2 regions of the Flavonifractor sp. An112 genome follow, and region 2 is predicted to be linked to the other one. Evidence: riboswitches for the same ligand, from Rfam matches in the RefSeq annotation. Region 2 holds a riboswitch; the other holds the start of a gene.
The links. A riboswitch is a leader RNA that binds a small molecule or an ion and turns the genes downstream of it on or off. The one in region 2 is predicted to bind lysine.
Positions count from the first base shown of each region.

Region 1: another riboswitch for lysine. It lies ahead of asd (aspartate-semialdehyde dehydrogenase); the one in region 2 lies ahead of IHN22_RS08890 (3-keto-5-aminohexanoate cleavage protein).

Region 1 covers NZ_CAJFGT010000018.1:17,969-33,885, forward strand. Annotated here, with positions in the region: gene IHN22_RS04215 (AI-2E family transporter) at 1-1,151, shown strand, start outside; gene dapB (4-hydroxy-tetrahydrodipicolinate reductase) at 1,186-1,953, opposite strand; gene dapA (4-hydroxy-tetrahydrodipicolinate synthase) at 1,976-2,869, opposite strand; gene asd (aspartate-semialdehyde dehydrogenase) at 2,878-3,963, opposite strand; lysine riboswitch at 4,116-4,288, opposite strand; gene IHN22_RS04235 (SpoIID/LytB domain-containing protein) at 4,387-6,072, shown strand; gene queA (tRNA preQ1(34) S-adenosylmethionine ribosyltransferase-isomerase QueA) at 6,069-7,094, shown strand; gene IHN22_RS04245 (tetratricopeptide repeat-containing glycosyltransferase) at 7,136-8,209, opposite strand; gene IHN22_RS04250 (hypothetical protein) at 8,267-9,118, opposite strand; gene trxA (thioredoxin) at 9,352-9,666, shown strand; gene trxB (thioredoxin-disulfide reductase) at 9,682-10,599, shown strand; gene IHN22_RS04265 (RrF2 family transcriptional regulator) at 10,616-11,050, shown strand; gene IHN22_RS04270 (cytochrome c biogenesis protein CcdA) at 11,047-12,345, shown strand; gene tgt (tRNA guanosine(34) transglycosylase Tgt) at 12,452-13,582, shown strand; gene yajC (preprotein translocase subunit YajC) at 13,756-14,061, shown strand; gene IHN22_RS04285 (TIGR04086 family membrane protein) at 14,122-14,547, shown strand; gene scfA (six-cysteine ranthipeptide SCIFF) at 14,606-14,746, shown strand; gene scfB (thioether cross-link-forming SCIFF peptide maturase) at 14,816-15,917, shown strand, end outside.
Region 2 covers NZ_CAJFGT010000052.1:10,325-26,241, reverse strand. Annotated here, with positions in the region: gene IHN22_RS08925 (sigma-70 family RNA polymerase sigma factor) at 1-73, shown strand, start outside; gene rpoN (RNA polymerase factor sigma-54) at 171-1,535, shown strand; gene IHN22_RS08915 (HAD family hydrolase) at 1,550-2,206, shown strand; gene IHN22_RS08910 (OAM dimerization domain-containing protein) at 2,356-3,144, opposite strand; gene IHN22_RS08905 (lysine 5,6-aminomutase subunit alpha) at 3,141-4,709, opposite strand; gene ablA (lysine 2,3-aminomutase) at 4,794-6,047, opposite strand; gene IHN22_RS08895 (L-erythro-3,5-diaminohexanoate dehydrogenase) at 6,477-7,517, opposite strand; gene IHN22_RS08890 (3-keto-5-aminohexanoate cleavage protein) at 7,597-8,415, opposite strand; lysine riboswitch at 8,537-8,714, opposite strand; gene IHN22_RS08885 (MutS-related protein) at 8,919-10,415, opposite strand; gene IHN22_RS08880 (hypothetical protein) at 10,399-11,415, opposite strand; gene rd (rubredoxin) at 11,815-11,973, opposite strand; gene dusB (tRNA dihydrouridine synthase DusB) at 12,106-13,092, shown strand; gene IHN22_RS08865 (RNA polymerase sigma factor) at 13,132-13,728, shown strand; gene IHN22_RS08860 (anti-sigma factor family protein) at 13,770-14,729, shown strand; gene IHN22_RS08855 (RNA polymerase sigma factor) at 14,850-15,350, shown strand; gene IHN22_RS08850 (hypothetical protein) at 15,343-15,917, shown strand, end outside.

The DNA of each region.
Region 1 (15,917 bases), on a different contig from region 2:
TCCTGGATGGCAGCCATGTGCAGCTGCTCATTGTGCTCATCGTTGCCATCCTGTTCTATGTGGGATTGAACCATTTCAGCGTAGTAACTGTCCGAATCAACCAGTTTATGGGGGTGTTGTCCCCGTTTATCGTGGGCTTTGCCATTGCCTATCTGCTCAATACCCCCATGTGCTTTTTTGAGCGAAAACTCTTTCCCAACCACCGGTTTAAGCGTGCGTTGTCCATTTTGCTGGTCTATGTGCTGGCCTTTGCGGTGGTGGCCATTCTGCTGGGGCTCATCGTGCCTCAGGTGGTACAGAGCGTCAAGGACCTGGCGGGCAATATGCAGACCTACCTGACCAGCCTGGATCAGCTGGTGCAGGATCTGACCGAGCAATTTGATCTGGATGCCGACGCCATCAACGATATGTTCGGTAACTTCCAGAACATGATCAGCAACATGACCGCAAAAGCGGCGGAGGCCCTGCCCCAGCTGCTGGATGTGGGCTTTGCCATCGGCAGCGGCGTGATTGCGGGCATCACCGCTCTGATTTCCTCCATCTATATGCTGGCGGGGAAGGACCGGCTGGTACCCCAGCTGAAAAAGCTCCTCTATGCCACCGTGTCCAAGCGCCGGTCCGACTGGCTGCTGGGGGTATGCGGTCAGGCCAACCGGGTGTTCGTGGGCTTTATCAACGGCAAGATCATCGATTCCGCCATCATCGGCGTGCTCTGCTTCATCCTGTGCGCCATTTTCAGGATCCCGTACCCCATGCTGGTCAGCGTCACCGTGGGCGTCACCAATGTGATCCCCTTCTTTGGCCCCATCATCGGCGCCATTCCCTGTCTGTTTATTCTGGTGATCGTGGACCCCTGGGCCGCCCTGCGGTTCTTTGCCCTGGTCATCGGATTGCAGCAGTTTGACGGCAACATCCTGGGGCCCAAGATCCTGGGCGACAGCACCGGCCTGTCCGCCATCTGGGTGCTCATCTCCATTGTCACCTGCGGCGGCCTGTTCGGGTTCCCCGGCATGATCCTGGGCGTGCCTACCTTTGCTGTGCTCTATGCTTTGGTCCGGGAGTGGGTCAACAAGCGTCTCAAGGCAAAAAAAATCGACGGCAACGGTAAGCCCCTGGAGGAGCAGCCCCAAACGCCGCCGGACAAAGAATGAAAAAAGACCGCCCATTGGGCGGTCTTTTTTGCTGTTAGGAAAGGGTGGCCTGGACCAGATCAGTCATGGAGTAGAGACCAGGGGTCTCCACACCGGCGAGAAATCGGGCCGCCCGGATGGCGCCGGAGGCAAAGACCTCTCGGCTCATAGCGGAGTGGCTCAGGGTGATGACCTCATTCTCACCGGCAAAGATCACGTCGTGATCTCCCACGATGCCGCCGCCGCGAACAGAGCAGATGCCGATCTCCTCCTTGTCTCTGGCCTTGCGGACGCTGTGGCGGTCGCACACATAGTCGGGCTGGTAGGGAAGAGCGGATGCCGCCGCGTCGGCCAGCATGAGGGCGGTGCCGCTGGGGGCGTCCACCTTTTTATTATGGTGTTTTTCCACGATTTCGATATCGTAGTCCGTCCCCAGAGCCGCGGTGGCCTGGCGTACCAGGGCCAGCAGCACATTGACTCCCAGGGACATATTGGCGGAGCGGAACACGGGGATGACCCGCGCCGCCTGGTCGATGGCGGCCAGCTGCTCCTCCGAGTAGCCGGTGGTGGCCAGCACTGCCGGGATGTTCCGCTGCAAACAGAAGTCCAGCAGAGCGGGCAGGGCGGCAGGGGAGGAGAAGTCGATGAGGGCATCAGCCTGCCCCTGGAACTCAGCGGGGGAGGAGAACACGGGGAAGTCCCGGTCGCCAGTCCCCAGCAGGTCAAATCCGGCGGCGATTTCCAGGTCGGGCTGGGCGGCGCACAGGTGCTCCACTGCCCGGCCCATCCGGCCGTTGCAGCCGGAGAGGATCAAACGAAGCATTTCCAACATCCTTTCCCGGTGCTCAGGCGGAGAGCAGTCCCACCTTGACCATAGACTGACGGAGGGTCTCCAGCGGTCCGTCGCTCATATCGCACAGAGGCAGGCGGAGGGAGCCGATGTCGTAGCCCGCCAGATTCATGGCAGCCTTGATGGGAATGGGGTTGACCTCCAGGAAGAGGGCGTCGATAAAGTCCATGTAGCCCAGCTGAAGGGCGGCGGCCTGGTCAAACTTGCCCTCCAGGCACAGGTGGGTCATCTGGATCATGACCTCGGGGGCGATGTTGGCCACCACCGAGATCACGCCCTTGGCGCCCAGGCTCATCATGGGGACCACTTGGTCGTCGTTGCCCGACCAGACATAGAAGTCGTCGCCGCAGATGGCCAGGGTGTGAGCCAGCAGAGAGAAGTTGCCGCTGGCCTCCTTGACGCCGTTGATGTTGGGGTGCTGGGAGAGCACCTTGTAGGTCTCGGCGGTAAAGGAAACGCCGGTGCGGGAGGGCACATTATAGAGGATAATGGGCAGATCCACCCGGTCGGCAATGTATTCGTAGTGCTTGATGAGGCCGGTCTGGGACGCCTTGTTGTAGTAGGGGGTGACGTGCAGCAGGGCGTCGGCACCGGAGTCCTGGGCGTGCTGGGACAGGTAGACGGCGGCGGAAGTATCGTTGCTGCCCGCGCCGGCAATGACCTTGACCCGGCCGTTCACCCGCTTGACACAGTATTCCACGGCGGCAATGTGCTCCCGGATGGTCAGGGTGGAACACTCTCCGGTGGTGCCGCAGACGCAGATGGCGTCCAGGCCCCGCTCGATCTGCTCGTCGATGATTTTCCCGAACTGATCGTAGTTGATGGCGCCGCTGTGGTCAAACGGGGTGATGATGGCGGAACAGGCTCCGGTAAAAACAGGCTCTCTCATAATTAGGGTTACCTCCTTGAAATGTAACCCTCCGCGCACAGAAGTTCGGCAAGAAGGACTGCGCCGCCCGCGGCGCCGCGAAGGGTATTGTGGGACAGGCAGACAAACTTATAGTCGTACTGCGTGTCGGGACGCAGACGGCCAATGCAGACCGCCATACCGCCCTCGGTCATCCGGTCCAGCCGGGTCTGAGGACGGTCGGGCTCCTCAAAGTAGTGCAGGAACTGCTTGGGAGCGGAGGGCAGGGCCAGCTCCTGGGCACGGCCCTTGTAATTTGCCCAGATCTCTTTGATCTCCTCCATAGAGGGTTTGTTCTCAAAGCGTGCGAACACAGCGGCCATATGGCCGTTGGACGCGGGCACCCGCAGACACTGGGCGGTGATGGCGGGGGACTGGGCGTTGACGATGACCCCGTTCTCCACCTTGCCCCACAGCTTCAGGGGCTCCTGCTCGCTCTTCTCCTCCTCGCCGCCGATGTAGGGGATCACATTGTCCACCATCTCAGGCCAGGTGTCGAAGGTTTTGCCCGCGCCGGAAATAGCCTGATAGGTGCAGACCAGCACCTGGTTCAGGCCGAAGCCGCGCAGGGGGTGCAGGGCGGGAACATAGCTCTGGAGGGAGCAGTTGGACTTAACGGCAATGAACCCGCGCTCCACCCCCAGTCGCTTTCGCTGGGCCTCGATGACTTTGATATGCTCGTGATTGATCTCCGGCACCACCATGGGCACGTCGGGCGTCCAGCGGTGAGCGGAGTTGTTGGAGACCACGGGGCACTCGTGCTTGGCGTAAGCCTCCTCCAGAGCCTGAATCTCTTCCTTCTTCATATCCACGGCGGAAAAGACAAAATCCACCTGGGAGGCAATGGCCTCGATATCGGCCTGGGCGTTCATGACCACCATCTTTTTGGCCTCTTCGGGCATGGGATTCTCCAGAGCCCAGCGGGAGCCGATGGCTTCCTCATAGGTCTTGCCGGCGGAGCGGCTGCTGGCCGCAATGACAGTGAGCTGGAACCAGGGGTGATTCTCCAGCAGGGAAACAAAACGCTGGCCCACCATACCGGTGCCGCCGATGACGCCTACTTTGTATTTTTCCATGACCATACCTCCGTTGCTCAAAGTTTATTCCAACACCGGCCTGTCTCAGACCGGAAACTCATAGCGAAAAGAAAAAGAAAATCAGCAGTTTACAGAACTGCTGATTTTGTACTATAATGACAGGGACAGTGCGTCCCCGACCATACCAGACAAAAGCAGACAGCACTCCGCCGCGTGTGCGGCGACAGTCGAACGGATCTTATCCGGGCGACCAGGCAAACGCACCACCGGGAGCGTCCCTTCGGCGGCCTCCCCTTTCACGCGGTTCACCGGGCCCGGCACCCTCACCACGCTACTCTTGAAGAGCCGCGCCTCTATCCTGCAAATGCAATTTCGCTATTTAGTTTGCAAAATTGTATCACAAGTTCCGGCAAAGTGTCAACGAAAGCGAGATGGGATTTCCGCCAAATGAAAACAGGAAAGATGAAAAAAATTGTGCAGATTGCAGCCCTGGCCCTGGCCATTGCCCTTCCACTGAGCCAGGCGCCGGCCTCCGCCGCCTCGGTGGCGGTGGACCCCACCATTAAAGTGGGTATCTTTTACGGCTCCAACGCTCTGCCCGGCGCCAACCTGCTCAACGATGTGGGCAGCGGGTACCGGCTGGGCTATTATGACGACAACCGGGTGTTTCAGCAGCTGGCCGCCACCAGTGAGACCGCCATCTCGGTGGTCAAAACCCAGAATGTCTACTACGGCAAGGTGGGGACATGGAGCGGCTATTACGACACCATTACCTCCAATATCGCCGTGGGCTGCTGGCATTTGAAGCTGCCCGGCAGCTACAGCTCCTACGACGAGGCTGCCGCTGCGGCCTACGCCTGTTCCGGCGGCTTCGTGGCCTGGATCGACGGGACGTGGCAGGCAAGAGTGGGGGCCTACCTGGACAAGGAATCTGCCCAGGCCGCCCAGACCAGCCTTGGCCTTGGGGACGCCGAGGTGGTTGGTACCTCCAGCGCCGGGGTGTCGGTGGTCAAGACGGGCACCAGCCAGATCCTCTTCCAGTTTGACAGCGCCTCCAAGTGCCTGGGCATCAAGCCCGGCCTGGACGACAGCGTTAAGACCGAGACCATCTTCCGGGGCTGTACCTATTACGGCGGCTTCCAGTATCAGCGGGTGAGCGGCGGCAACCTGACGGTGAGCAACGTCATCGGCTTGGAGGACTATGTACAGGGAGTCATTGTCCGGGAGATGAGCTCCTCCTGGCCCACAGAGGCACTGAAAGCCCAGGCGGTGAGCGCCCGTACCTACGCTTACCGCAACTACACCGCCAGCAAGCACAAGAGCCAGGGCTTCGACATCTGCAACTCCACCTGCTGCCAGGTATACCTGGGTATGGACGCGGTGACGGCCAACAGCAGCAAGGCGGTGGAGGAGACCTACGGCGAATACGCCTGGTACAACGGCTCCCTCATCGACGCGGTGTATTCCTCCCACGACGGCGGCGCCACCGAGAGCGCCGTCAATGTGTGGGGGAGCAACGTGGCCTACCTCATCGGCAAGTACGACCCCTATGAGGCGTCGGTGGCCAGCAAGGTCCCCAACTACAACTGGACGGTGACCTACACCGCCCAGGAGCTCACCGACCTGCTCAATTCCAAGGGCTATACCAACTCGGGCATCGTGGACTTCAAGGTCACCAAGACCAGCCCCACCGGCAATGCCATTGAGATCACCTTCACCGACTCCTCCGGCAAGAGCTGGAGCAAGATCCGGGACGACTGCCGCACCTTCCTGGGGCTGCGGTCCATCCATTACACCGTGTCCAGCTCCGCCGGCAGCAGCTCGTCCGGCGGGGGAGGGAGCTACACGGTGAACGGAAATGGTACCCTCGGCAGCCTGGACGGGGCCTATGCCATCGACGGCAGCGGTTCCACCTCCAAGCTGAGCGGCGATGTGTACATCATCGACGGCAGCGGCCAGGTAACCCAGGCCGCGCCCTCCGGCGGCAGCGGCGGGGACAGCTCCACCGTGTTCACCATCACCGGCTCCGGCTGGGGCCACAACGTGGGCATGAGCCAGTGGGGCGCTTATGCCATGGCCCAGCAGGGCTATACTTATCAGGATATCCTGACCTTCTACTATACTGGAATAGAGGTGCGCAAGCCATAAAGACGTCTGATTTTGACTTTTACCTGCCGGAGGAGCTGATCGCTCAGACTCCTCTGGAAAAGCGGGACTCCTCCCGGCTGCTGGTGCTGGACAAGCATACCGGCGAAACGAAGCATATGCACTTTTTCGATCTGCCCACTCTGCTGAGACCGGAAGACTGCCTGGTGCTCAACGACTCCCGGGTGCTGCCCGCCCGGCTTATCGGCCATCGGGAGCCCGGCGGGGGCGCGGTGGAGGTGCTGCTGCTCATCGACCGGGGCAACAAGACCTGGGAGTGCCTGGTGCGGCCCGGCCGTAAGATGCGTCCGGGTACGAAGGTGTCCTTCGGCGAGGGCCAGCTCACCGCCGAGGTCACCGAGGTGCTGGAGGGCGGCAACCGGCTGGTCCGCTTCGACTATGAGGGCATTTTCCTGGAAAAGCTGGAGCAGCTGGGCAAGATGCCTCTGCCTCCCTATATTAAAGCCGAACTTCAGGACCCGGAGCGGTATCAGACCGTCTACTCCCGGGAGGTGGGTTCCGCCGCAGCACCCACCGCCGGTCTCCACTTCACCAAGGAACTGCTCAAGCGGGTGGAGGACATGGGGGCGCGTCTGGCCTATGTGACCCTCCATGTGGGCCTGGGCACCTTCCGCCCGGTGAAGGAGGAGGATATCCTGGACCACGAGATGCACTCCGAGTACTGCATGATCTCTGCCGGGACCGCCGAGACCATCAACCGGACCAGAGCCGAGGGAGGCCGGGTAATCTGCGTGGGCACCACCTCCTGCCGCACCATTGAGAGCTGGGCGGCAGAGGACGGAACTCTGAAGGAGAGCGCCGGGTGGACCAATATCTTCATCTATCCGGGCTACAAATTCAAGGCGCTGGACTGCCTCATCACCAACTTCCATCTGCCGGAATCCACCCTCATCATGCTGGTGTCCGCCCTGGCAGGCCGGGAGCGCATCCTGGCCGCCTACAAGGAGGCGGTGGAGCAGAAATACCGCTTCTTCTCCTTCGGAGACGCCATGTTTATCTGCTGAAACAACCAAAAGGCCTGCCGTAGTAAAACGGCAGGCCTTTTTTACATCCTTCTCAGTACCTCCACGTTGCCTGCCAGACGGGGATCGGTAGGGGAGAGGACCAGGGCCTTTTGGGCCTCCTCCAGGGCCGGACCGATGCGGCCGGTGCGGAAATAGGCCTGACAGCGCAGGTCGTGGGGGAGCGGCCCCCAGGACTCGGCTTCACAGATGTAGGTATCGGGCCGGACGGTGATGGCCAAAGCGACACCGGTAAAATACAGCACCCCGTCCCAGTTCTCCTGCTGGTAGCAAAGGGTGGCCAGATCCATCCAGGGCTCCCGCAAATGGGGGGCCTCAGCGGCGGCACGGAAAAACCAGCTTCTTGCTTGGGCGGGGTCCCCCTTTTGTATGTAGGACTTGGCAATGTACCGCATGGAGGCTGCCCGCTCATCCTTCCAGGTGGCGGTGGGCATGGACAGGTGCCGCTTGAGGGTGACAATGCAGTCGTCCCACCGGCTATGGAAAAAGTACTCCCGGCCCAGGTAGTGGGCGTTGCGGTCGTCTTCCGGTTCCTCCTTTACCGATAGTTCCAGCAGGGGGAGGTACTGGCCCCGGGATTTGGAGGGATCCGGGTGGTGGTCCAGCTGCACCCCCAGCGCTGTTACCATGGGGCCGGGCTGACCGGGCCCCTCCCAGCGCAGGATCTCATGAACCGGATGGACCCACCGGTAACCGTGGCGGCGGTGGATCTTCTCGTACCAGAACACCACGCCCTCGGCCCCGTCGGGCCGGAAGGACCAGGTGTAGCGGTACCGGGCCTGACCTGTGCCGGGCGTCCAGGCCGACTCCAGAGCAGCCCGCCAGCCGGGATGGAACACCTCGTCCAGGTCGGTACATACGCAGATATCGGCGTCCTCATCCACCAGGTCCAGAGAGCGGTTGCGGGCAGTGTCAAACCGCCAGGGAGAAATGGTCTCCACGGTGACAACGGCTCTTCGGGCCTCCAAGCGGGCCACGGTGTCGTCGGTGGAGCCGGTGTCCAGCACCACCACCTGATCGGCCTCCGACATGGAGTCCATCCAACGGTCCACAAACTGGGCCTCATTCTTGCAGATGGCATAGACTACAATTTTCATAAGCGCCTTCTCCTTCCACAGAAGGAGAGGGGGGCAGACTGCCCCCCTCCCGCAGGATCAGGTTTCCATCAGGCCGGCGGCCTTCAGATTCTGGATAATCTGGTTGATGGCGTTGATAGCGTCGGTCAGGCTGGCACTGGTTTGCAGGGTGGTGACCGCGGCGGCGGCGTTGGTCTCACCGGCAGGGCCGGTAGGCCCGGTGGGGCCAGTAGGACCAGTAGCGCCAGCAGTGCCCGCGGTACCGGCAGGGCCGGTGGGTCCGGTGGGGCCGGTAGGTCCGGTAGCACCGGCAGTGCCCGCAGTACCGGCAGGGCCGGTGGGTCCGGTAGGTCCGGTTGCACCGTCAGTGCCTGCGGCACCGGTAGGACCAGTGGGTCCGGTAGGTCCAGTTGCACCGACAGTACCCGCAGTACCGGCAGGGCCGGTGGGTCCGGTAGGTCCGGTTGCACCGTCGGTGCCTGCGGCACCGGTAGGACCAGTGGGTCCGGTAGGTCCAGTTGCACCGGCAGTACCCGCGGTACCGGCAGGTCCGGTGGGGCCAGTAGGACCGGTAGCGCCATCGGGGCCGGGGATACCCTGAGGTCCGGTAGGTCCGGTTGCGCCGTCAGGTCCGGGAATACCCTGGGGGCCAGTGGGGCCGGTCACACCTGCCGCGCCGGTGGGTCCGGTGGGTCCGGGGGTGGCAGGTCCGGTAGGCCCGGTGGGTCCAGTAGGGCCGGTAGCACCGGCGGCGCCGGAACCGGCAGGCCCGGTAGCACCAGTGGGACCGGTAGCCCCGGTAGGTCCGGTGGGACCAGGCACGGGGCAGGGAGGGGGACAGGGCGGCGGGCAGCAGCCTGGCGGACAGCAGCAGGCCCCACCTTCCTGTTTCCGTTTCCACTCCCGATCAGAGGGAAGATAGTGGTTCATATTGTACTCCTTTATCCGCTTGGCTTGTGGCTGTGCCACATGACAGCCTATGCGATTGCCCGCCGGGAGGTGCGCCGCTGGAACGCCCAGCAAAAAAGTAGGAAAAGGGGTTGACAAGACTAACTGTAACTGGTATAGTTACAGTATAGAAATGAAACAAATAAAGTTACAGTTAAAAGCATATCATACAGTCAGGCGATTGCCTGCTATTCGGAACAGAAAGGACGATGGATATGACTCCCATTACCATTACCAAAGCCAATTTTGAAGAAGTAGTGCTTCATTCCGACAAGCCGGTGCTGGTGGACTTCTGGGCCCCCTGGTGCGGCTACTGCCGCCGGATCAGCCCGGTGCTGGACCAGATCGCCCAGCAGTTTGACGGCCAGCTGGTGGTAGGCAAGATCAACATTGACGAGGAGCCGGAACTGGAGGAGCAGTTTGAGGTGGAGGTCATTCCCACCCTGTTCCTCTTCAAGAACGGGGAGACGGGGGAGCCCATTGTGAACCCCGGTTCCAAGGCTCAGATCATCGACTGGATGGGACTGTAAAAGGAGGCGGACGGTATGGCGCAGTATGAAATCCTCGTCGTAGGGGGCGGCCCCGCCGGCTATACGGCGGCCCTGTATGCCGCCCGCAGCGGCCGCAAGACGGCGGTGGTGGAGAAGCTGTCTCCCGGCGGCCAGATGGCCACCACCTCAGTGATCGACAACTATCCCGGCTTCCCCGATGGGGTGGACGGCTTCGAGCTGGGGGAGAAGATGGAGCAGCAGGCCCGGAAGTACGGGGCGGAAACCGTATACGCCGAGGTCACCGGGGCTGACTTAACTGCTGTTCCCAAGGTGCTCCACACCAGCGAGGGGGACCTGACCGCCGACGCGGTAATCCTGGCCACCGGAGCCTACCCCCGGGAGCTGGGCCTCCCCGGCGAGAGCGAGGTGCGGGGGAGAGGGGTCGCCTACTGCGCCGCCTGCGACGGAATGATGTACCGGGGCAAGGTGGTTGCAGTAAACGGCGGTGGCAACACCGCTGTGGAGGACGCCCTCTACCTGTCCAAGCTGTGCAAGAAGGTCTATCTCATCCACCGGCGGGACAGCCTGCGGGCTTCGGCGGTGTACCACAAGGCCCTGGAGGAGGCCGGGGTGGAAATCCTCTGGAACACCCGTGTGACAGACCTGCGCAAGGAAAAACGCCTGACAGGTATCGAGCTGGAAAATGTGGTCACTGGCGAGAAAAGCGAGCTGGCCTGCGACGGCCTCTTTGTGGCGGTGGGCCGGGTGCCCGATACCGCCCTCTTTGCCGGACAGGTGGAGACCGATCAGGCGGGTTATCTGGTGGCAGACGAGAGCTGCCGCACCAGCGTGCCCGGTGTGTTTGCCGCCGGAGACGTGCGTACCAAGGCTCTGCGGCAGGTCATCACCGCCGCCGCCGACGGCGCCAACGCCGCCCACTGGGCGGAGGACTATCTGCTGAAACGCGTGTAAAGGAGAATCCCATTCCATGAACGGCCTGTTCTGTGTGGCGGTCCACGCCCTGATCTATCTGGATAAGCGGGGATGTCTGCTCTCCAGCGAAGAGCTGGCGGCCAACATCTGCACCAACCCGGCCCGGGTCCGCAAGGTGATGGCCAAGCTGAAAAAGGTGGGGCTGGTGACCACCCGCACCGGCACCGACGGCGGCTATCAGATGGTGGCTGATCCGGAGAAAGTGACCCTGGACACGGTGGCCGACGCCCTGGAGGTGCGGTTCGTAGAGCCCGCCTGGCACAGCGGCGGAGGCGTGGACTGCGGCTGTATGGTGGCCTCGGGTATGGCCGGGGTGATGGACCACCTGTTTGACGATCTGGACCGGCGCTGCAAGGCGCGGCTGGCCCAGCTCCGCCTCTCCGACTTGGAGGGGCAGCTGGAATCCATACAAAAAGGAGAACCCCTATGAATTTGCAGCTTGAGACCGGCGTACCGGTGCTCACCGTCTTTATCCAGGGCCTGCTCAGCTTCTTTTCGCCCTGCGTACTCCCGCTGGTGCCTCTGTATGTGGGTTATTTGGCGGGAGGAGCCCGGACGGTGGACGAGAAAGGCAATATCCGCTATCCCCGTGGCAAGGTGCTGATCAACACCCTGTTCTTTGTGGTGGGTGTCAGCTTCGCCTTCTTTGTGCTGGGGCTGGGCTTTACCGCCGCAGGCCGCTTCTTCAGCGGCAATCAGACCCTCTTTGCCCGCATCAGCGGCATCATTATGATCCTCTTTGGTGTCTATCAGTTCGGCTTCTTCGGCAAGGCCGCCGCGCTGGAGACCGAGCACCGGCTGCCCTTCCGACTGGACAAGTGGGCCATGAACCCCCTGGTGGCCCTGGTGCTGGGCTTCACCTTCAGCTTTGCCTGGACTCCCTGCGTGGGCCCCACTCTGGGCAGCGTGCTGCTGATGGCCTCTTCCGCCGCAAGCGCCGGCAAGGGCTTTTTGCTCATCGCCGTTTACACCGCCGGCTTTGTGATCCCATTCCTGGCGGTGGGCATCTTTACTGGTACGGTGCTCAATTTCTTCAAGACCCATCAGAAGGTGGTCAAGTATACCGGCAAGGTGGGGGCGGCCCTGCTCATCCTCATGGGTATTATGACTTTCACCGGCTTTATGAATGGCATCACTGGCTATCTGTCCGGCATTGGGGGAGGGACCGGCGTAACCGAGACGCCTACCCAGAGCGAAAGCGTCTCTCCCACGCCGGAGGCCACCCAGACCCCGGAGCCTGCAGAGAGCGCCACTCCTGAGCCGTCGGCTGAGCCTACGCCCAAGCCTGAGATTGCCGCCCCCGACTTTACCCTCACCGATCAGTACGGCAACACCCACACTCTGTCCGACTATCAGGGCAAGACGGTGTTTCTCAACTTCTGGGCCACCTGGTGCGGCCCCTGCAAGAGCGAAATGCCAGACATCCAGAAGCTGTATGAGAGTTATGGAGAAAACAGCGAGGATCTGGTGGTGCTGGCGGTGGCCAATCCCGGCGGACAGGACGTGTCTCAGGAGGAGATCGAGCAATTCCTGGAGGACAACGGCTACACCTTCCCGGTGCTTATGGATACCACCGGCATGACCTTGGCCTATTACGGCATTTCCGCCTTTCCCACCACCTTTATGATCGACGTCAACGGCAACGTGTACGGCTATGTGCCGGGAGCCATGACGGCGTCCATCATGGAGTCGGTGGTGCAGCAGACCATGGACAGCGTACAGTAAATAGGGAAGAGCGGCGCTATGCGCCGCTCTTTCTAGTTTTGAGGCGTTGTCATTTCCTCCGCTTTCTGGTATGATAGTAACACTTGCAAAATAAAGGGGTTTTATTGTGTTTGAAGTGATCAAAACCGAGGGCAAGGCCCGCCGGGGCGTCTTTACCTGCGCCCACGGCACGGTACAGACGCCGGTTTTTATGAATGTAGGTACCCAGGGCGCCATCAAGGGGGCTCTGTCTGCCTTTGACCTGAAGGACATCGGCTGCCAGGTGGAGCTGTCCAACACCTATCACCTCCACCTGCGTCCCGGCGACCAGGTGGTGCGCCAGATGGGAGGCCTCCACAAGTTCATGCGGTGGGACGGGCCCATCCTCACCGACTCCGGCGGGTTCCAGGTATTCTCTCTGTCCGGCCTGCGGAAGATCAAGGAGGAGGGGGTCACCTTTGCCTCCCACATCGACGGCCGCCGCATTTTCATGGGCCCTGAGGAGTCCATGCAGATCCAGTCCAACCTGGGCAGCGACATTGCCATGGCCTTCGACGAGTGCGTGGAGAATCCGGCCACCTACGAGTACGCCAAGGCCTCCTGTGAGCGCACCCTGCGCTGGCTCCAGCGGTGCAAGGTAGAACATGACCGGCTCAATGCGCTGCCCGACACGGTGAATCCCCATCAGATGCTCTTCGGCATCAACCAGGGCGCCACCTTCCCCGATCTGCGGGTGTGGCACATGAAGGAGACCGCCAAGATCGACTGCGAGGGTTATGCCATCGGCGGCCTGGCGGTGGGGGAGCCCACCCAGGTGATGTACGACATCATCGACGCGGTGGAGCCCCATATGCCGGCGGACAAGCCCCGATATCTCATGGGCGTGGGCACCCCCTCCAACATCATTGAGGGTGTGGCCCGGGGCGTGGACTTCTTCGACTGCGTCATGCCCGCCCGCAACGCCCGCCACGCCAAACTGTTCACCTGGTCGGGAGCCATGAACATCCGCAACGAGAAGTACAAGACCGATGAGCGGCCCATCGATCCCGACTGCGACTGTCCGGTGTGCCGGAATTTCTCCCGGGCCTATCTGCGCCACCTCTTCGTGGCGGACGAGATGCTGGCCATGCGCCTGGCCGTTATGCATAACCTGTATTTCTATAATAAACTGGCTCAGCGCATCCGGGATGCTCTGGATGCCGGTCAATTCACGGCCTTCCGGGCGGAATATTCCGAGAAGTTGGCCGGACGAATCTAAAACAAATTGTGAATCATGGCGAAAAACACTTGTCAAAACTTGCAAATCGTTTTATAATGTTCCACTGATGACGCATGGCGTCAAAGTTGAAATCGGAGGGGATTGTATTGACAGCACAGATCACCAACGCGATGTTGTCCAGCACCGGCACTGATGCTGGTGGGGCAGGTAGTATGTTGAGCATGATTATCCCGCTGGTACTGCTCATCGCGGTGTTTTATTTCCTGCTGATCCGTCCTGAGAACAAGAAGAAGAAGGCTGCTGCCAAGATGCGTTCCGAGCTGTCCGTGGGTGACCAGATCACCACCATCGGCGGCATCGTAGGTACCATCTGCGCGGTGAAGGAGAACACCATCGTGATCGAGACCAGCTCTGATCGCGTGCGCATGGAGTTCACCAAGTGGGCTGTGTCCACCCGCGGCACTCAGACTACTGAGGAAGGCCCCGGCGAGACCAAGGACGCCAAGGACAAGAAGTAATAAGAAACGCCCTCCCGGCATAGGTTTCATCAGGAACCTGTGGTAAGGGAGGGTGTTTTTATGGGTAAAAAGGAGGAGGACCAGGGCGCCAAGCTGCTGCGCTGCGCGCTGGGTATCCTGCTGGGCGGGCTGCTGGCCCTGGGCGTGTGTATGCTGTTCCTGCTGGGAGCGTCGGCTGCCATCTCCGGCGGTCTGCTGGACATGGACCTGACGTATCAGATCACCATCGTGGGGTGTGTGCTGGGCGGTTTCTGCGGCGCCCTGCTGGCGGTGAGCCGCTGCGGCGGGGGATTGGCCGCCGGACTGCTCACCGGAGGGGTGCTCTTTCTGCTGGTGCTCACCCTGGGAGCCCTGTGCTTCCGGGATGTATCTCTGGAGTCGGGGGGCATCGGCCTGCTGTGCGGGTCCCTGTGCGGCGGGGCCGCTGCTGGTCTGCTGGGGAGCGGCAATCGAGGGAGCAAGCGGAAAAAACGCAGAAAGCGTTGAAATTGGAAAGACCCTATGGTATAATGATCTAAAGTCTCTATTTGGGAGGGAAATCAGAATGAAGCATATCAAGACGCTCAACGGCGCTACTCTGAAGAAGAGCGCCGCCCACGGCGGCTGCGGCGAGTGCCAGACCTCCTGCCAGTCCGCCTGTAAGACCTCTTGCACCGTGGCCAACCAGAAGTGCGAGAACCGGTAACAAACAACAGGGCAAGGGTGGGCGTGTAGGCCCACCCTTTTCCATGCCCTGAGGAAGGAACAAAAATTTATGGTACATACCTTTCAGTGTCTCGGCGTACGCATCGCCGTTGACGTGAACAGCGGCGCCGTCCATGTGCTGGACGAGCTGACCCACGACCTGCTCACCGCTCTGGCGGAGCGGGAGGAGAACGGGGAGAGCCTGGATGGGGCCCTGCCCGAGGCTTTGGCCGCTGCCCTGCCTCAGTATGATCCCGCCGCCCTGGCCGAGGCCTGGGAGGAGCTGCGGGAGCTGAAAAAGGAGGGCCTGCTCTTCGAGGCCGACGACTACATCGATCGGGACAAGGCCGCCTCCATGCAGCAGCAGGCCCTGGTGAAGGCCCTGTGCCTCCACGTCTCCCACGACTGCAACCTGCGGTGCAAGTACTGCTTCGCCTCCACCGGCGACTTCGGTACCGGCAAGCGCATGACCATGGACATCGAAACCGCCAAAAAGGCCATCGATTTCGTCATTGCCAAGTCGGGCAACCGCCGCAACATTGAGGTGGACTTCTTCGGCGGCGAGCCCCTCATGGCCATGGATACTGTCAAGGCCACCGTGGAATATGCCCGCTCCATCGAGCAGGAGCATGGCAAGTGCTTCCGCTTTACCATTACAACCAATGGCGTACTGCTGAACGACGAGAACATCGAGTACATCAACCGGGAGATGTCCAACGCGGTGCTGTCCCTGGACGGCCGCAAGGAGGTCAACGACGATCTGCGGCCCACCATCAACGGCAAGGGCTCCTATGATGTCATCGTGCCCAAGTTCAAGAAGCTCATCGCCGGACGGGGCACCAAGGACTACTATCTGCGGGGCACCTTCACCCGGTTCCACAAGGACTTCGCCGAGGACGTGAAGGAGCTGGCCGCCATCGGCAAGAACGTGTCCGTGGAGCCGGTGGTAGGGAAGGAGACCGACCCCTACGCCATTCAGGAGTCCGATCTGCCTGAGCTGAAGGCGGAGTATGAGAAGCTGGCTGAGTATCTGAAGGACCACCGGGAGACCAACTTCTTCCACTTCAACGTGGACCTTCAGCAGGGCCCCTGCGTCATCAAGCGGCTGCGGGGCTGCGGCGCCGGCTGCGAGTATGTGGCCATCACCCCTGACGGCGACATCTACCCCTGTC
Region 2 (15,917 bases):
CAAGCGGGGAGAGTCCCGGCTGCGCCGCTGCCTGCGCTATGGAGCCGAGCAGCTGCTGGCGCCTCGGGAGTGAAGTATTTTCTACCGGGCGAGATGTTGAAATGTGAGGGGGTTCCATGATATACTTTCTTCCGAGAAACCGCGAAAATGGGCGAAGGGAGGAAGTTACCTTGGAATTGAACCTGACACAAAAGCAGACACAGACCCTCTCTCCCCAGATGATGCAGTCCATGGAGATCCTTCAGATGGGGTCTCAGGAGCTGCTGGAATACATTGAGGAGGCCGTGCAGGAGAATCCGGTGCTGGAGCCGGAGGAGCGGTACGACAAGGCGGATGAGAGCGATCAGCTCCGCCGCAAGCTGGAGTGGCTGGAATCCACCGACCCTCAGAACCGTTACTATCACCAGCAGGACACTGAGGAAGAGGACGACCGGCTGGGCAATTACGGCACCATGGAGGACCGGGAGGACAACCTGTATTACTATGTACTCTCCCAGCTCAAGGTGCTGGATCTGCCGCCGGAGGTCATGGAGGCCGGCACCTTCCTGGTGGAGAGCCTCAACGCCAACGGCTGGCTGGATGAGCCTCTGGATGCCCTGGCTGCCGATTACGGCTGCCAGGTGGAGGTGCTGGAGCAGGCGCTGGCCGCCGTCCAGTCTCTGGAGCCCGCCGGCGTGGGGGCCCGGGACCTGTCCGAATGTCTGCGGCTCCAGCTGGTGCGCCGTACGCCGGTGGACGAGCTGGCAGTGCGTATTGTGGAGAGCCAGCTGGACGCCCTGTCCAAGAGCCGCTACGGCCTCATTGCCCGGGAGCTGAAGGCAACCCCCGAGGAGGTACGGGCCTCCTGCGAGTTGATCCGCACCCTGAATCCCCGGCCGGGCACCGGCTTTGCCGCCAGAGAGAACCTGACCTACATCAATCCCGATATCATCGTGGTCAGCTTTCCCGATCACTTCGAGCTGCTGCCCAACGACTACTATTTCCCCACTCTGGGGATCAGCGGGTACTATACCCGTCTGCTGAAGGAGAGCGATGACCAGCAGGTGAAGGATTACCTCACCGGAAAGGTCAAGCAGGCCAAGTGGATGGTCCATGCCATTGAGCAGCGCCGATCTACCCTCATGTCCTGCGCCGGGTGCATCCTGGAATTGCAGGAGGCCTTCTTTCGGCAGGGACCGGGCCATCTGGTGCCCATGTCTCTGGCCGATGTGGCCGGGCGCATCGGGGTCCACGAGTCCACGGTGAGCCGGGCGGTAAAGGACAAGTACATCCAGTGCTCCATGGGGGTGTATCCCCTGAGCTACTTCTTCTCCCGCAGCCTGGGGACCAGCAGTGAGGACGCCGCCTCTCCCGATGCGGCCAAGGCCCTACTGAAAAAGCTCATCGCCGGAGAGGACAAGAAAAAGCCTCTGTCCGACCAGAAGTTGTGTGAGATGATGACCGCCCAGGGCTGCCCTCTGTCCCGGCGCACCGTAGCCAAATACCGGGATGAGCTGCACATCCCCAGCACCACGGGGCGGAAGCAATACGAATGATTTTTGGAGGAACCATGGGTTTTCAAGGGGTATTTTTTGATTTTGACTATACGCTGGGGGATGCTACCGAGGCCATTGTGGCCGGTTTCCGGTACGGCTTTGAGCAGATGGGTCTGCCGGAGCCGGAGCGGGAGGCGGTGCGCCGCACCATCGGTATGACTCTGGAGGACGGCTATACCACCCTCACCGGAGACCAGCGGCCCGAGCAGCGGGCCCTGTTTCGGAAGCTGTACACTGAGAAGGCTGGACCACTCCAGGTGCAGGTGACCAAACTCTTCCCCGGTGCGGCGGAACTGCTTGCCGCCCTAAAGGAAGCGGGCATCCCGGCAGGTGTGGTAAGTACCAAGCGCACCGACACACTGACGGCAGTGCTGGAGGCCAGAGGCGTACGGCAGAGCCTGGTTTCCATCACCGGCGGCGACAAGGTGGACCGGCCCAAGCCGGACCCCCAGGGGCTGCTGGCAGCCCTGGCAGAGCTGGGTCTGAAGCCGGAGAATGTGCTCTACTGCGGGGATACCCTCATTGATGCGGAGACCGCCCACCGGGCCGGGGCCCATTTCTGCGCCGTTCTCAACGGTACCACCACCCGGCAGGACTTTGAAGCCAGCGGCCTGCCGCTGGATCATGTGGCGGAGGACCTTGGGGATCTGAAGGCCTGGCTGGGGCTGTAATTCTATTATATAAGGTAGCAAAAAATGCCGGGGCAGCAGTCCCGGCGTTTTTTACACAAAACGGACAACGGGGCCCCGTCTGGGGCCCCGTTGTCCTACAGAGAAAAAGAGGGGAAAAAGAGGAAAAATCGAAACAATAGAGATTTGGGTTACTTACCCAGGCGGCGGACCATTTCCTTGGCGCAGAAGGTGGCCACGTCGTCAGCATAGGTACCGGCACCGAAGCCGGCGTCATAGCCCAGCTCCTTAGCCAGAGCGTGGGTGATACGGGCGCCGCCGCAGCAGAAGATGTACTTCTCGCGGACACCCTCAGCCTCGGCCAGCTCGATGAGTTCGGTCAGGTTCTGGATGTGCACGTCCTTCTGGGTCACGGTCTGGGACACCAGCAGCACGTCGGCGTTGACCTCGGCGGCCTTCTTGAGGAACTCCTCGTTGGGCACCTGGGAACCCAGGTTGTAGGCCTCGATCATCTCATAGCGCTCCAGGCCGTAGTGGCCGGCAAAGCCCTTGCGGTTCATGATGGCGTCGATGCCCACGGTGTGGGCGTCGGTGCCGGTGGAGGCGCCCACCACCACCAGCTTGCGGCCCAGCCGCTCCTTCAGGAACTCGTCGGTCTCGTCCATGCTCATGGCCTCGTCAGCCACGGTCTGGACCACGATCTCATTGTAGTTGATGGTGTGGGTCAGAGAGCCGTACACCACATAGAAGGTGAAAGCCTCGTCCAGCTTCTGCCGGAGGGCCACGTTGGGGTCGGCCAGGCCCATCTTCTGGGCGATGAGCACGGCAGCGGCCGCGCCCTTGTCGTCGTCCTTGACGGGCAGGGTGAAGGACATCTGCACCTTGCCGTCGTTCATGGTGTCGCCATAGGGTTTCAGCCGGGTCAGGTCCAGGGTGGTGTCCAGGTCCTTATCGCGGATTTGATACAGTCCGGAACTCATTTGCCGGCACCCCCTTTCATCATGGGCTCAAGGAAGGGGTTGAAGTACCCGGCGGCCTTGCTTACCACGCCGTCCAGGCCCTTGCCGCCGTCGCGAGGACGCTTGATGTCGGCAAAGATGCCCCGCTCCAGGGTCTCGAAAATGCCCAGCTGCTCGATCTGGCCCAGCAGATCGGTAGCCTTGTGCAGCACGTCGGCAGCACGGTTCTGCATGATACCGCCTTCCTTGAAGACGATCTCGCTGCCCAGGTCGTGCATGGTGCGGAAGATGTACTGGGCGTTCTGGATGGCCAGGAAACGATCGGACAGGAAGGGGGTGTGGATGGCCTCGGTCATCATACCCAGCAGGTGGATCTTCTGGTTGGTCAGGATGGTAACCATGTTGAACAGGGCATCCTGAACCTGGCCACGGAAGATGTTGCCGGTCATAAACTTGGTGGGAGGCATATACTTCAAAGGCGCATTGGGGAAGATCTCCCGGGCCATCTCGGCCTGGGCCAGCTCATACAGGAAGCCGTTCTCCACGTCGGGGTCGATCTCAAAGGCGTGACCCAGACCCATCTGCTCCTCGGGCAGGCCGGCCCGCAGGGCGAAGGCCTCATTGAGGAACTGGGAGGCCAGCACGGTGTGGGCCTCTTCCACAGCGTCAGCGGTGGTCAGGTAGTTGTCCTCACCGGTGTTGATGACTACGCCGGCGTAGGCGTTGATGGCCCGGGAGAAGGACTGGTCCACCAGGGTGCGCTGCATATTGATGTCGCGGAACAGGATGCCGTACAGGGCGTCGTTCAGCATCACGTCCAGGCCCTCAAAAGCGCCCATGGCGGCGATCTCGGGCATACACAGGCCGGAGCAGTAGTTGCACACACGGATGTAGCGGCCCAGCTCCTCGCCCACCTTGTCCATGGCCTCACGCATCAGGCGGAAGTTCTCCTGAGTGGCGTAGGTGCCGCCGAAGCCCTCGGTGGTGGCGCCGTAAGGCACATAGTCCAGCAGGGACTGGCCGGTGGTGCGGATCACGGCGATAACGTCGGCGCCCTGGCGGGCGGCGGCGGTGGCCTGCACAACGTCCTCATAGATGTTGCCGGTGGCCACGATCAGGTAGATCCAGGGGCCCTGCTTCTCGCCGCCGTGGGTGGCGATGAAGTCCTCGCGGCGCTTGCGGCGGGCGCGGATCTTGGCCAGGCTGGCCTCCACAATGGGATCCAGAGCGGCGTGGATCTCGGCCTCGCTGTGGGTGGGCAGAGCGGTCAGGTCCAGCTTGTCGTTGGCCACGTCCTCGGCGATGGCCTGGGGATCCTTACCGGTCTCCACCATGGCGTTGCCGATCCAGAAAGCGGCGCCCTGGGGCAGAGCGCCCTTGTCCATCAGGTGCTCCACAACCACGTTGGGCAGAGGCACGTCGCCGGCGTCCACACCGTCGATGCCCAGCAGGCGGCAGATGGTACGCTCCACGGCCACGGTGGTGCAGCCGTCGATGAAACGCTGGGTGTCGTCCGCCACGCGGGAAGCGTGAGCGCGGGCCTGTTCCACCAGCTTAAAATCAAGGTTCAGCTTGGATTCCAACATCGATCACTTCCATTCTTTGTCAGTTCAAAAACGGGGGGCAGCGGATCGCCGCGGTTGGGCGGCGATCCGCTGTATTTATCTGGATTACTCCTCGTGGTGGGAGCGCTTATGACGCTCCAGGTTGGCGGGCTCCATGGAGAGCGCCTGGCCGCGCTCCAGGCCGGCCACACCCATGAGCTCCTTCTTCTTCTTGCCGGTGCAGTAGTCGCACTGACAATCGGTGTAGTGGTCGGGCTCGGTGTAAGTGGTGATAACGCCCTCGTAGTTGCGCAGGATGACCTTCTTGGGGGTCTGGGAGATGACGTACTGAGGCATGACGGGAGTCTTACCGCCGCCGCCGGGGGCGTCCACCACGAAGGTGGGCACGCAGAAGCCGGAGGTATGACCGCGCAGGCCCTCGATGATCTCGATGCCCTTGCTGACGGGAGTACGGAAGTGCTCCAGGCCCATGGACAGGTCGCACTGATAGATGTAGTAGGGGCGCACCCGGATTCTGACCAGCTCGTTGACCAGCTTCTTCATGGTGTAGACGCAGTCGTTGATGCCGGCCAGCAGCACGCTCTGGTTGCCCAGAGGGATACCGGCGTCAGCCAGCATGGCGCAGGCCTTGGCGGACTCGGGGGTGATCTCGTTGGGATGGTTGAAGTGGGTGTTCAGCCAGATGGGATGATACTTCTTCAGCATATTGCACAGCTCGGGAGTGATACGCTGAGGCAGCACCACGGGGGTACGGGAGCCGATGCGGACGATCTCCACGTGGGGGATCTCACGCAGCTTGGCGATGATGTACTCCAGGCGCTCGTCGGAGCAGAGCAGAGCGTCGCCGCCGGAGAGCAGCACGTCCCGGATGACGGGGGTGTTGCGGATGTACTCGATGGCCTGATCCACCTGATCCACAGGCAGGCCGGCGTCGTTCTGGCCGGCGAAGCGGCGGCGGGTGCAGTGACGGCAGTACATGGAGCACTGGTCGGTGATGAGCAGCAGGCAGCGGTCGGGATAACGGTGAGTCAGACCGGGAGCGGGGGAGTCCTCATCCTCGTGCAGGGGGTCCAGCAGGTCGGCGGCGGACTGATGCAGCTCCTTGGCGGTGGGGACGGCCTGCAGCCGGACGGGATCGTGAGGATCGCCGGGCTGAATCAGGGACAGATAATAAGGAGTGATGGCCATGCGGAGGGTGCCGAGGCAGGCCTTAACGCCTTCCTCTTCCTCGGGGGTCAGATCCACATACTTCTTCAGGTCCTCCAGAGTCTCGATGCGGTTCTTGACTTGCCAATGCCAGTCGTTCCACTGCTCGTCAGTCACATCGGGGAACAGGATCTTACGGCGGGACTCTACCATAACAAGGTCATCCTTTCTAAATCAGTGTGGGGATGTGCCATTCACAGGCGTCAGGGACCGGGAACCGGAACGGGGGGAGAAAGGGTTGGGGAGGAGAGTTTCTCCAGCGGGACCGGGGCCGGAATCATCGGCCGCAGAACGATCACATCAATCAGCTCATCTGTCGATGGGACAGGTAAGTCACAAAGTAAATGGGAAATAATCTGGAAATCGGTAAAACAGGAACTTACAGGTACTTCTTCTCGAAGTAGGCCTTCAGCTGGGGATTCTCACGCAGTGCCCCACGCAATGTTCCATTGCGCGGGGCCCCCGTGATTTGACATCCTCGGGGCAACTGAATTGCCCCTGCGGGAACGCTGCGCGTTCTGCGCGCCAAAAGGCGCGGCCGGCTGTGCCGGCGTCCGAGCTGCACAGACAGCTCAGAATATCTTACAGATACTTCTTCTCGAAGTAGGCCTTCAGCTGGGGATTCTCACGCAGCTCGGACAGAGTGATCTCGGCGTGGTCCTTGGTGTAGCCGTTGCCCACGATCATGGTGACGTCCTTGCCGCAGCCCTCGGCGCCCAGAGCAGCCTTGGCGAAATCGGTGGCCATGGAGAAGAAGTACACCACGCCGTTGTCATGGACGGGCAGGATGGCGGCCATCTCGCAGGCGGGCACGTTCACGATCAGGATGGAGACATCGTACTCCTTGCCGTTGTTGACGGCCAGGGACTTCTCCAGAACCTCGGTGGGGTTGGTGGCGGAGCCAACGATGGCGTGATGGCACAGGTTCATGCTCTTCAGCAGGTCGGCGTCCTCCTGGCAGATGACCAGGGCAACCACGTTGCCGGTGGGGCCAACGCGCTTCATGGCCTCGTAGCAGCACATCATGCCGCCCTTGCCGGCGCCGCCCAGAATGAGCACGGAGTCACCGGGCTTCACCAGCTTAGCGGTCTGGGCGGGAGCGCCGGCCACGTCCAGAGCAGCCAGAGCCAGCTCCTCGCTCATGTCGTCGGGCAGCTTGGCATACAGGCCGGACTCAAACAGGATAGCCTGGGCATCCACGTCCACGCGGTCGATCTCGGGGTGGATGGCCTTGATCTTGTTGATCTTCAGGGGAGTCAGGGACAGGGAGACCAGAGAAGCGATCTTGTCGCCCACCTTCAGGTCGATCTTGCCCTGCAGGTCCTCGCCGATCTCACGGACGGTGCCGATGAACATACCGCCGGAACCGGTGACGGGGTTCTGCATCTTGCCGCGCTCATTGACGATATCCAGGATCATCTGCTCGGTCTTGGCCAGGTCCTTCTCACAGGCCTCATAGATCTGGGTGAAGGAAGCGGAGTCAATGTTCAGAGCGGAAACGTCGCACAGGATCTCATTGGAGTAGCACTCCATGGTGTTGTCGATCTTCTTGGCAGCCTGGGTCAGCAGGCCCTTGGGCTCGATGACGCGGTGAGTGCCGTACTTGTTGCCTTTCTTCTGCATAGAAAGTTCCTCCTGTTTCGTTTAATGTTTGGTTGGGGAGATATATGGTTGGGGAGATAAGTAAAACAAAGGAATGAGATCAGGCCAGGGACAGGATCTTCCGGGCCTCATCGGGAGTGGCGATCTCGCGGCCCAGCTCCTTGGCCAGGCGGACCACCTTGGCGACCAGCTCGCCGTTGGAGGCGGCCTTGTGGCCCTTCTCCAGGTAGATGTTGTCCTCGAAGCCCACGCGGACGTTGCCGCCCATCACGATGCCGGCGGCAACCATGGGCCAGGCGCCCCGGCCGATGCCGGTGACGGTCCAGGTGGAACCGGCGGGGATCTGCTTCACCAGGTAGTCCAGGTTGCCCACGGTAGCGGGGGTGCAGCCGGACACGCCCAGCACGAAGTTGAACTGCATGGGAGCGCCGGGGACCAGACCCTTGTTGGCCATGTTCACGATGGTGTCCAGGTGGCCGATCTCGAAGCACTCATACTCGGGCTTGATGTTGTTTTCGATCATGCGCTTGCCGAAGGCCCGCATGGTGGGCATATCGTTGACGAAGATGTCGTCGCCGAAGTTGCAGGTGCCGCAGTCCAGAGTGGCCATCTCGGGGCACAGCTCGGTGGGCTGGAGCCGCTCCTCAGGAGTCATGCCGGTGGCGCCGCCGGTGGAGGGGATCAGGATCACGCCGGGGCAGGCCTCCTTGATGGCGTCCAGGATCACCCGGAACCGCTCCCGGTCCTGAGTGGGGGTACCATCGTCCTCGCGGACGTGGACGTGGATAACAGCGGCGCCTGCATCAAAGGCGCTCTTGGCCTCGCGGACCATTTCCTCCACGGTGTAGGGGACAGCGGGATTGTGCTCTTTGGTGACCTCTGCGCCGCAGATGGCCGCGGTGATAATAAGCTTTTCCATGACACGCCTCCTCGAAAAAATAAAGCTACCTCGCCGGTAGGAGATCCATTCCTCCGGCGAGATAGCGCTTCATGAACAAAAAAACACTACTCATGTCCGCGGGAGGGGAGACTCTCGTTCAGACACAAATAGCGCTTCATGTGACTCATGACAATCCGTAAGCACTGGGCCCACGGCTCAGGGGGAGGGCTGTACGATTCACGTCCCCCTTCGGCGGAGCGGACATTCACAGAGTACATCGGGCTCGCCTGCCCTTATCATTGCTCTGCTACCTTGCGCTCCGCGCCTCTATCCATGCGTGTTATTTACTTTTGACAAAAACACTATAACCCAGCCGTTTTTGTTTGTCAACTATTTTTTGAAAAATTAGGCTCACAAAATTTTTCTCTGTTCTGTAGACTTTTGTACGCTACAGCGGGATAGTGCTTACCAAATGGTAACCAGAACTGGAAGGGCAAAAACTCCGGCAGGCGGCGTGAACCGCCTGCCGGAGCAGGGAAAATTTACAGGTCGGCCTGGAAGAGTTCCATGAGGGTATCGTCCAGTTTGAGCAGTCGGCACACCCGGAGCGCGTCCCGGGGACAGGGGGCTCCGGGAGGGGCGGGAAGGAGCCGATAGTCCATCCGGCGGGCGATCCGCTTGCGGGGATCGTCCCCCTCGTCGCCCTGGATGTCCCGTACCAGACCGGCCACCTGGTAGTGGGCGGCGGCCACGTCGGACACCCCGTCGTAGTGGGTGGTCATGAGGGCCACGCAGTCCAGACTGCTCAGGTGACGCACCAGAGCACGGGCCAGGGCTGCGCCCTCCTGGGGGTTGGTGCCCCGGGCGAATTCGTCCAGAGCCACGAAGAAGAACTGGCCGTGGGTTTCCCGCAGCAGCTTGTCCAGCAGATGGACTTCCTTGCCGAAGGAGGACAGGCCGCCGGCGCCGGGGCCGCTGTCGGCCAGGATGAGCTCCACCCGGTGGAACAGGGGAAGGGTGGCGGACTGGGCAAAGACGAAGAAGCCGCACTGGCACAGAAGCAGGGAGAGCACGGTGGAGCGGAGAGACACGGTCTTGCCGCCCATGTTGGCGCCGGTGATGACGGTGCAGCCCGGCTTCAGGTCCAGATCCAGCAGGGTAAACTGTTCGCCCCGCTCAGCCAGATCCTCCTCCACCTGGGGATGGCGCACCCCCCGGAGGGTGATGGATTTGTCGGCGCTGAGGGCGGGCCGGACACAGTTGTACCGCAGAGCCAGCTTGGCCTTGGCCACGATGAGATCCAGACGGCCCAGAGTCTCCATGTTGTCCAGGAAGGCCTGCTTGTAGGCCATCAGCTTGCCGGTGAGCATCCGGCGGACCTCCAGCTCCAGCTTATCCTCCTCCACCGCCAGGACACGGCGCTTTTCCATCAGCGGCCCCCGTTTGTCCTCCATGGTCATGCGGATGGCCTTCTCCAGCTTGGCCTTCTCCGCACGCAGGGGAGCCAGGTCGTTGTGGTAGGAATTGACAACGGAGAAGGTGGGCAGACGGCGGCCCTCCGGGTCCATCAGCTCCAGGGCGTCGGCCAGGGAGGGGAAGGACAGCCCGGCCATGGGGGGCAGAGCGGCATAGGCCTGGACCAGCTGCTCCAGGGTGACCAGGAAATGCTTGATCTCAAAGAGCTCCACCAGATCGAAGGGGGCGCCGGGGTCCCGGTCGAAAGAGCCCCGGATGTCGTGAAACAGGGGCAGGCAGCGGGTGACACCCCGCAGGGCAGCGGCGGCGTCCTTGCGCTCGGCCTCGGTGAGCCGCACCGGGCCGCAGCCGCAGCCCTCGGTCTGAGGGGCGGTGGTACCCGCGTTCCAAAGCTCCATGGCCAGGGCCACGTTGTCCAGCTCCTCCTCCAGGGCAGCCTCCTCTCCGGGGCCGTACCACCGCAGGGAGCGGGCAGCCGCCTTGCCGAACGGCGACATGGGACTCAGCCGGTTCAGTACCCACTGAAACCCTGCGTTTTCCCGCAGTTCATGCGTCAGTTCCATCATGATCCTCCTTCACGTTGACCACCGGCAGGTGGATGGCCTGCCGCAGGGCGGAGATGAATTTATCCGGTTCAAAGTGCCAGCCGTAGGCCGACCAGGGATTGGCAGCCACCGCGGCGATGGTCAGCTCCCGGCGGACGGCCAGCTCGCCGCCGTTGCGCAGGAACAGCTCCAGAGCGGCCCGGCCTGCCAGCAGGTGGGTGGCGTCCTGGGTGACCAGGGTAGTGGGGGCTCCCCGGCGGGCCAGGGTTTTGAGCAGGGGGTCGGTAACCCCTCCCGACGCCCACACCGCCAGGGGGCGGCGGGGCAGCTTGTTCCACTTGGGGCTGCCGCCTTCGTCCAGGGGCAGCTCCAGCGGGGTGCAGTCCAGCTCGAACAGGGCGAAGCGGTCCTCCACGCCCTCCAGGGCGGAACGCAGGCCGGCGTGCTCCGGTACTTTCCGGTCAAAGAGCCAGCAGGTGTGGGCGGTCTCCGATACCACCAGGTCCATATCCCGGTCCAGAGAGGCACCGGTACACAGCAGGGCCACGCCCTCCACACCGGCGCCAGCCAGAGACTTCCGTCCGGCGGCCCCGTCGATGAGGACCCGCTGGGCCCCCAATTCCATGAAGCGAGCGGTGAGGGGGCGCAGCTGTCCGGCGGCAGAGGGACCGGCCAGCTGCACATAGCCGTCAGACAGAGTGCGGAAAATAGCCACCGGTCCCAGGGGGGTCATCACGTCGGTCAGGTCCACCACCTCCAGGGTGGCGTCGCACAGCGTGATCATGCCCCGGGCAGTGGCGAACAGATCGCCGGCTTTCAGGTACAGATCGGGCTTCTCGGTCCCGGTGACCAGGTCGGTGCGTTCTCCGTCCCGGCCCACCGAGGTGAGGGCCAGCCGCTCGTCCCCCAACTCGGCCATCAGGCGGCGCATGGCGGTGGTCTTGCCCGCGTTCTTGCACAGGCCGATCACGGTCACGGGGGAGGCATCCCCCACCAGCGGCGCTAACAGATGTTCCAAAATAGGGCCTCCCTTCCATAGGAAAATTGGGTCATTTTTGAGTTCGTCGAGGCCATTATAAGAGGCCCCCATCGGTTCTGTCAATGGGGAGAAGCAGAATTCCAGCCGCCTGAAATCAGATGCGAGGAGTAGCAGAAAATGAAAAAAGAATACATCAATCATGCAGAGCCGGGGAACGGACGAAAGAAATATATAGCATAATGGCAGGGTGGACGATTACTTTTTGGAATATAAAAAATAAAATTTACAAAATAACCGGGGAAAACCAAACGAGAATCATTTGACAGAAAAGAGGAACGCTTTTGCACATGAAATTTTGGAATGGAATTGATGCAAAAAAGAAAACCGCCTGTCCGAAGGAACAACCGTCAGACAGGCGGAATGCGGTGGGGGAAAAGCTTACTGCTTGGAGAACTGGTCCTTGCCGGCGCCGCACAGGGGGCACACCCAGTCGGCGGGAACCTGCTCCCAGGCAGTGCCGGGGGCTACGCCGTTGTCGGGGTCACCCTCAGCGGGATCGTAGACATAGCCGCAGAGATCGCAGACGTACTTATCCATGTTAGAACGCTCCTTCATTTTCATCTTAAATCAAGCGGAGGATACCCGACGGGGAAACAACCTTGCCGGATTTCCTGTCCTGTGGTATGATACGCTTGTTACGCTACTATTTATAACACATCGGGGGACACTGTGAAAATTGGCAATATCACGATAAATTCGGCGCTGGCGCTGGCTCCTATGGCGGGAGTGACAGACCTGGCCTTCCGGACCATCTGCCGGGAGCTGGGGGCGGGCTATACCATTACGGAGATGGTGAGCGCCAAGGCCCTGTGCTATCAGGACAAAAAGTCGGTTCCGCTCCTTCAGCTGGGGGAGGGGGAACACCCGGCGGCGGTGCAAATCTTCGGCAGCGACCCGGCCTGTATGGAGCAGGCAGCGGGTATGGCCGCGGAGCGCTCCGGCGCCGATATCATCGACATCAATATGGGCTGCCCGGTGCCTAAAGTGGCCAATTCCGGGGACGGCTCGGGGCTGATGAAGAACCCGGAACTGGCTGTGAAGGTGGCGGAGGCGGTGATCCGGGGCGCCGGCGGCAGGCCGGTGACGGTGAAGTTCCGTCTGGGCTGGGACAAGGGCTCCATCAACTGCGTGGAGTTTGCCAAAGCTATGGAGGAGGCCGGAGTGGCTGCCGTGGCGGTCCACGGCCGCACCCGGACCCAGATGTACTCCGGCACCGCCAACTGGGACTACATCCGGGCGGTGAAGGAGACGGTTTCCATTCCGGTGATCGCCAACGGCGATGTGTTTGAGCCCAAGGACGCGGTACGCATCCTCAAGTACACCGGGGCGGATATGGCCATGATCGGCCGGGGCTGCTTCGGCAATCCCTGGCTGTTCCAGCGGGCCCAGGCGGCTCTGGCGGGGGAGGAGATCCCGCCCCTGCCGCCCCTGGCCCAGCGGTGTGACACGGCGGTGCGGCAGTTTGAACTGTCGGCGGCCCAGAAGGGGGAACACATTGCCTGCCTGGAGGCCCGGAAGCACTACGCCTGGTACCTGAAGGGCGTGCCCCACGCCGGGTACTATAAAGAGCAGATCAGCCATGTGTCCACCCTGGAGGATATCTACAAGGTGACGGCTGGCATCAAGCGGGATTTGAAAGACGAGCCGGACCGGTAACGGCGCCGGACACAAGACAGACAAGGGGGTGGGAAAGGCATGAAAGCGGAATGGGAGCTGGTCCAGCGGGCCAAGCAGGGGGACGAGGAGTCCTTTGCCGCCCTGGTGGAGCAGAATCAGGGACGGATCTACAATCTGGCCCTGCGGATGACGGGCAACCCGGACGATGCTCTGGAGCTGAGTCAGGAGGCCTTTCTCAACGCCTGGAAGGGGCTGGGCAAATTCCAGGGGGACAGCTCCTTTGCCACCTGGCTGTACCGTCTGACCAGCAATGTGTGCATTGATTTTCTCCGCCGGGAAAAGCGGAGAAACGCCCTGTCCATGACTATCTCCCTGGACGATGAGGAGGAGGCCCGGCAGGCCGAACTGCCCGACGAGCGGTTCTCCCCCCATGTGGAAGCTGAGCGTCGGGAGCGGCAGGAGACGCTCCGGGCGGGCCTCAGCACCCTGTCGGCGGAGCACCGGCGGGTGCTCATCCTCCGGGAGCTGGAGGGGCTGTCCTACGGCGAGATCGCCCAGGTACTGTGTCTGGAGGAGGGCACGGTGAAATCCCGCATTGCCCGTGCCCGGCTGGCTCTGCGAAACTATTTGAAAAAACAGGGGAACTTTTTTGATTCGTCCACGTCTATACCATGAACAAGGGGGAACTTCCCCCAAAACGGAGAGGAGGGAACGATATGCTGAGCTGTGACGAGGCGCTGGAACTAATCAGCGCCCGGTTGGACGGACCTCTGACCCAGGAAGAGACTGCCCGGCTGGAGGAGCACCTGTCGGCGTGCCCGGCGTGCCGGACCCTTGCGGAGGATCTGAAGGAGCTCCATGAGGAATTACCCCAGCTGGCCGCTCAGCCCCCTGCCGGGCTGAAGGAGGGGGTTATGGACCAGATCCACACCTCCAAGGTCACCCCCTTCCAGAGCAAGAAGCGGCAGTGGCGCTGGCGGAGCCTGGCCTCCCTGGCGGCGGTGGCCGCCCTGGTGCTGGTGGGCGCTGGGGTTATGGACCAGTGGCGCACCGGCGGCTTCCGGGGCGGCGAGCAGGCCCCCGGCAGCATTTCCGTGGCGGTGGAGAGCAACCTGCCTGCCGGAGGCGATGAGGAGGGACCGGTGACCCGAGAGATCGTGCCCCAGCCCACCCAGGCCCAGGCAGAGAGCGGCAATCAGGAGGATCAGACTGCCGGCGGCAGCTCCGGTCAGGGGACAGACAGCCAGCAGGGCGGTCAGAGCTATTCCGGAGAGGGCAGTACAAAGACCACGGAGCCTGCTGCTGCGTCCCAGACACCTGCTGGAACTGGAGCTGAACCCTACAGCGTGACCCCGGACGACCGGGGCGTCCAGACAACCCAGGCTACCGTGAATCCCACGCTTACCCAGATCGGTCTTACCCAGACGGAAGCCCTGTACAAGCTGGCCGCCTGGCTGGGCTGGAATACCGACGAGCTGACGGTGGGTGAGGACGGTACCATGACCGGCCCCACTGCTCAGGACGGCACCACCGCCAAGCTGATGTGCGCCGGACTGAACCAGGAGGGTACCGGCTGGCTGTGCCAGCTGGAGCAGGTCACGCCTGGTCCTGACGGTACCGCCAGCTGCACCACCTACACCGTGCCGCTGGACGGCAGCGAGATCGTGCAACCGTAATTATTTTGAGAAAGCGCAGGCCGCGGGCCTGCGCTTTTTCTATTTGAATGTGACGAAACAGAGGGCTGGCGCGTAGTTCAGGTGAAAGGCCTTTTCAAACACCTGGAGAGGAGGGGTCATGTGAAGAAGGATGCCGACGGGTTCAATGCCCGGGCGGAGGAGCTGCTGGAGCGGTACGCCGGGCTGGTCTACCGACTGGTCTTTGCCCGTACCCGCCGCCGGGATGCGGCGGACGATATTTTTCAGGAGGTCTTTCTCCGCTATGTGGCCAAGGGGCCGGACTTTGAGAGCGAGGAGCACGCCCGCGCCTGGTTCTGCCGGGTGACGGTGAACTGCGCCAACTCCTACTGGCGCAATCCCTTCCGCCGGCGCACCGAGCCGCTGGAGGCGGCGGAGCACCTCCCGGCCCCGGAGACGGCGGAGAGCGGATTGGACGCCTGCCTGGACAGGCTGTTCCCCGAGCTGCGGGTAGTGGTCCATCTCTACTACTACGAGGGGTACTCCACCCCTGAGATTGCCGGGCTGCTGGGCAAGAAGGAGTCCGCCGTGCGGATGCGCCTGATGCGGGTCCGGCGGCAGCTGCGGGACTATCTGGAAGAAGGAGGGGATTCCTGTGTTTGAGCATGACTATCGCGCCAAATTTGACGAGATTGCTCCGGACCGGGCGCTGGTGGAGGGTACCCGGGACCGGATGAGAAAAGCGTTGTCCGGGGAGAAGGCCCGGCCCCGCCGCCTTACCCGCCGGGGGCTTGTGGCGGCAGCCGCTGCCGCCGTCCTCACGGTTTCGGCCCTGGCGGCGGGGCCCACCCTCTGGCAGGCCATCCGGGACGACCTGGGCAGCCGGACCTCCTATGCCACCCAGGTGGAGGCCGCCTGTGAGGATCAGGGGGTCCGGATCGAAGCGGCGGCCCAGGCCCTGGCTGACGGCAGGATGGTGCAGGTCTATTTCACGGCTCGGGACCTGGACGGGAATCAGCTGGATGAGACCACGCAGATCAGTTGTTCCCTGATGAGGACGGACAGGGATGTCTGGCCCTACTGTCTGGAGGGCTTTGGCCCCGAGCAGTTGCCCAAGCTGACCCAGGTGGAGATGCTGGTGGACTATTCTGCCCTGAGCAAACCGGTGGAAGGGGATTGGAGCATAGAAATTCCACTCCAGACAGTGGAATCTGAGCATTTTTCCATCTC